2 regions of the Lelliottia jeotgali genome follow, and region 1 is predicted to be linked to the other one. Evidence: predicted binding sites of a transcription regulator. Region 1 holds the regulator's gene; the other holds the start of a gene.
What was found. Region 1 encodes sigma-54, which starts transcription at its own class of promoters, with help from an activator protein. Its sites were predicted from a motif close to GTTGGCACANNTTTCGCTNT; they were not measured.

Region 1 (2,476 bases):
ATTTGCGCGACAGCGGCCTCGGAGTGCTCATCACTGACCACAACGTACGTGAAACGTTGGCGGTTTGTGAACGTGCTTATATCGTCAGCCAGGGCCATTTAATCGCCCACGGCACTCCGTTAGAAATTCTCGAAGACGAGCATGTGAAGCGTGTGTACCTTGGGGAAGACTTCAGACTCTGATAGGGTAGAGGTTAAGTCACGCCAAAGCGGGGAAAAACGCTCTGAACATGAAGCAAGGTTTGCAATTAAGGCTCAGCCAGCAACTGGCGATGACGCCACAGCTACAACAGGCGATCCGTCTGTTGCAGTTGTCCACGTTAGAACTTCAGCAGGAACTCCAGCAAGCGCTGGACAGCAATCCTCTGCTGGAGCAAACCGATCTTCATGACGAGGTAGATACCCAGGAAAAGCAGGACACCGAATCCCTTGATACGGCAGATGCTCTCGAACAAAAAGAGATGCCGGACGAGTTACCGTTAGACGCCAGCTGGGATGAAATCTACACCGCCGGAACCCCTTCCGGCACACGTGCTGATTACCAGGATGACGAACTTCCGGTTTATCAGGGCGAAACCACCCAGTCGTTACAGGATTACCTGATGTGGCAGGTGGAGCTCACGCCTTTCACCGAAACCGATCGCGCGATTGCCACCTCCATTGTGGATGCCGTGGATGATACGGGCTATTTGACCGTCTCTCTGGAAGACATTCTTGAGAGCGTCGGCAACGGCGATATCGATCTTGATGAGATCGAAGCGGTTCTGAAACGCATCCAACGTTTTGACCCGGTCGGCGTGGCGGCAAAAGATCTGCGTGATTGCCTGTTGATCCAACTTTCACAATTTGCAAAAGAAACACCGTGGATTGATGAAGCCCGACTGATCATCAGCGAACATTTAGATCTGCTGGCGAATCATGATTTCCGATCCCTGATGCGTGTCACGCGCCTCAAAGAGGACGTGTTGAAAGAGGCGGTCAATCTGATTCAGTCGCTTGACCCACGCCCCGGACAATCTATCCAGACCAGCGAACCTGAATACGTGATTCCTGACGTTCTGGTCAGAAAGCACAACGAACGCTGGACGGTAGAACTGAACTCCGACAGCATTCCTCGCCTGCAAATTAATCAGCAGTACGCCTCCATGTGCACCAGCGTGCGCAACGACTCCGACAATCAATATATTCGTAGCAATCTTCAGGAAGCGCGATGGCTGATCAAAAGCCTTGAGAGCCGAAATGATACGTTGCTACGTGTCAGTCGCTGTATTGTGGAACAGCAGCAGGCGTTTTTTGAAAAGGGCGAAGAGTTTATGAAACCGATGGTGCTGGCGGATATCGCCCAGGCCGTTGAGATGCACGAATCGACCATTTCGCGCGTGACCACGCAGAAGTATCTGCACAGCCCGCGCGGCATTTTTGAGCTTAAGTATTTCTTCTCCAGCCATGTGAATACCGAAGGCGGCGGCGAAGCCTCGTCAACGGCTATTCGAGCACTGGTGAAGAAGTTGATCGCAGCGGAAAACCCCGCGAAGCCACTGAGTGACAGTAAGTTAACCACCATGCTGTCCGACCAGGGTATTATGGTGGCACGTCGAACTGTTGCGAAGTATCGAGAGTCTTTATCCATTCCGCCGTCTAACCAGCGTAAACAACTGGTTTGACCCAACTGATAAGGAAGACACTATGCAGCTCAACATCACAGGACACAACGTCGAGATCACTGAAGCCTTACGCGATTTTGTGAATACGAAATTCGCCAAGCTTGAACAGTATTTCGAGAGGATCAATCAGGTCTACATTGTGTTGAAAGTGGAGAAAGTGACTCATATCTCGGATGCAACCCTGCATATAAACGGGGGTGAAATCCATGCCAGTGCGGAAGGGCAAGACATGTATGCGGCTATCGACGGCTTGATTGACAAGTTGGCACGACAGCTTAATAAACATAAAGATAAACTGAAACAACACTAATTGTCCGGGCAGTTAACGGGTGCAGGGCGGCCTGTTGTGAAACACAACAGGCCATTTGTACAGTTAGCGCTTAGGTGAAATTATGATGAACAACGATTCCTCGCTTCAATTGAGTAGTGTCCTTAACCAGGAATGTACCCGCAGTGGCGTTCACTGTCAGAGCAAAAAACGGGCTCTGGAAATTATCAGTGAACTGGCTGCAAAACAGTTAAGCCTGCCGCCTCAGGTGGTGTTCGAAGCTATTCTGACCCGTGAAAAAATGGGCAGTACCGGCATCGGCAATGGCATTGCCATTCCGCATGGCAAACTGGAAGAAGACACATTGCGCGCCGTGGGCGTCTTTGTGCAGCTCGAAACGCCAATCGCCTTTGATGCGATTGATAACCAGCCGGTTGATTTGCTGTTCGCGTTACTGGTGCCCGCTGACCAGACCAAAACCCATCTGCATACGCTTTCGCTGGTGGCTAAACGTCTGGCAGATAAAACCATTTGCCGCCGTCTGC
Region 2 (2,476 bases), on a different contig from region 1:
CCGGATGTGGAGTCATGCGCACGCGGTCGTTCTCTTCGATCCGCAGGGCGATGTAAGCATCGATGGCGTCGTCAGTGAACACACCGCCAGCCGTCAGGAACTCACGGTCGGCGTCCAGCGCGTTCAGCGCTTCTTCCAGAGAGCCGGCAACCTGTGGGATCTCTTTCGCTTCTTCTGGCGGCAGGTCGTACAGGTTTTTATCCATCGCTTCGCCTGGGTGGATCTTGTTCTTAATACCGTCAAGACCCGCCATCAGCAGCGCTGCGAAGCACAGGTATGGGTTAGCCGCTGGGTCCGGGAAGCGCACTTCGATACGACGCGCTTTTGGAGACGCAACCACTGGGATACGGATAGAAGCAGAACGGTTACGGGCAGAGTAAGCCAGCATAACAGGCGCTTCGTAGCCTGGGACCAGACGCTTGTAAGAGTTGGTGGTTGGGTTCGCCAGGGCGTTGATCGCTTTAGCGTGTTTGATAACACCACCGATGTAGAACAGCGCCTGCTCAGACAGACCCGCATATTTGTCGCCTGAGAACAGGTTGGTACCGTTCTTGGACAGAGACATGTGGCAGTGCATACCGGAACCGTTATCGCCGAACATCGGTTTTGGCATGAAGGTCGCGGTTTTGCCGAAGCGGTGGGCAACGTTGTGAACCACATATTTGTAGATCTGAATCTCATCCGCTTTTTTGGTCATGGTGTTAAAGCGGGTTGCGATTTCGTTCTGACCGGCTGTCGCCACTTCGTGGTGATGCGCTTCAACCACCAGGCCCATCTCTTCCATGATCAGACACATGGTAGAACGAATGTCCTGTGAAGAATCGACCGGAGGAACCGGGAAGTAACCGCCTTTCACGCCTGGACGGTGACCTTTGTTACCACCTTCGTATTTGGTGGAGGAGTTCCATGCGCCTTCGATATCGTCGATAGCCACGTGGGAACCGGAGATAGACGCACCAAAGCGGATGTCGTCAAACAGGAAGAACTCTGGCTCTGGCCCGAACAGCACGGTGTCCGCGATGCCGGTAGAACGCAGGTACTCTTCAGCGCGTTTAGCGATGGAGCGTGGGTCGCGGTCGTAGCCCTGCAGCGTGCCTGGCTCAAGGATGTCGCAACGGATAATCAGGGTAGACTCTTCGTAGAACGGGTCAATGAGCGCAGTGGTTGCGTCTGGCATCAGAACCATGTCGGATTCGTTGATGCCTTTCCAGCCGCCGATTGAGGAGCCGTCAAACATTTTGCCTTCTTCGAAGAATTCGGCATTTACCTGATGAGCAGGAATTGTGACGTGCTGTTCTTTGCCTTTGGTATCGGTGAAGCGCAGATCAACAAACTTCACTTCGTGTTCGTTCAGCATCGTCAAAACGTGTTCAGCGGACATACTTAACTCTCCCGGATTGGTCATTGTCGTCGTGGTAACGAGGTCTTCAATTCTGTTTAAGGCTGGCGTGGTCGCCATGTTTTTGCCGTATTTTTATAAAGCGAAATCTGTGCCAACTTTTAAATCACCCCAAAAAGGCGTTATCATGCACGTCATAGTGCAAATGAACTGCACCACGAAAGTCATCTTGCACCAGTATAGTGCTTCATTGTGAACATTGAGCACCATATTGGTGCAATTTTCGTTAAAGTGCACTTTTTACGCTGCGTGAAAGCGGTCACAAAGCAACTCTGCGATACTTGTTTGCGGAGGATGTTTGTGATCCTGTTTAGTCCTGCGATTAATCCGTGTACAATAACGCGCTATTTCTAAATGCCTGAGGCAAAGTTGTGATCGAAAATCTGCGTAATATCGCCATCATCGCGCACGTTGACCATGGTAAAACTACCCTGGTTGATAAGCTGCTGCAGCAATCCGGTACCTTCAGTAATGATCGTGCTGAAGCCACCGAACGCGTGATGGACTCCAACGATTTGGAGAAAGAGCGTGGGATTACCATCCTCGCTAAAAACACCGCTATCAAATGGAATGACTACCGTATCAACATCGTTGATACCCCAGGCCACGCCGACTTCGGTGGTGAAGTTGAACGTGTAATGTCCATGGTAGACTCCGTTCTGCTGGTCGTTGACGCAATGGATGGCCCAATGCCGCAGACGCGCTTCGTAACCAAAAAGGCATTTGCCCATGGTTTGAAGCCAATCGTGGTTATCAACAAAGTTGACCGTCCTGGCGCGCGTCCTGACTGGGTTGTGGATCAGGTGTTTGACCTGTTCGTAAACCTGGATGCGAGCGACGAGCAGCTCGACTTCCCAATCATCTATGCATCAGCATTGATGGGTATCGCGGGCAACGATCACACTGATATGGCGGAAGACATGACCCCGCTGTACCAGGCGATTGTTGACCACGTTAAAGCACCAAGCGTTGACCTCGATGGTCCGTTCCAGATGCAGATCTCCCAGCTGGATTACAACAACTACGTTGGCGTAATCGGTATCGGTCGCATCAAGCGCGGTAAAGTGAAGCCTAACC

Region 2: glnA (glutamate--ammonia ligase) is a predicted target of sigma-54. The motif match lies at 1,479-1,498, and genes of this name have one in related genera.

Annotation. Positions count from the first base shown of each region.
Region 1 covers NZ_JAENMQ010000009.1:82,380-84,855, reverse strand. The annotation lists gene lptB (LPS export ABC transporter ATP-binding protein) at 1-182, shown strand, start outside; gene rpoN (RNA polymerase factor sigma-54) at 230-1,663, shown strand; gene hpf (ribosome hibernation promoting factor) at 1,686-1,973, shown strand; gene ptsN (PTS IIA-like nitrogen regulatory protein PtsN) at 2,056-2,476, shown strand, end outside.
Region 2 covers NZ_JAENMQ010000016.1:97,606-100,081, reverse strand. The annotation lists gene glnA (glutamate--ammonia ligase) at 1-1,381, opposite strand, end outside; gene typA (ribosome-dependent GTPase TypA) at 1,771-2,476, shown strand, end outside.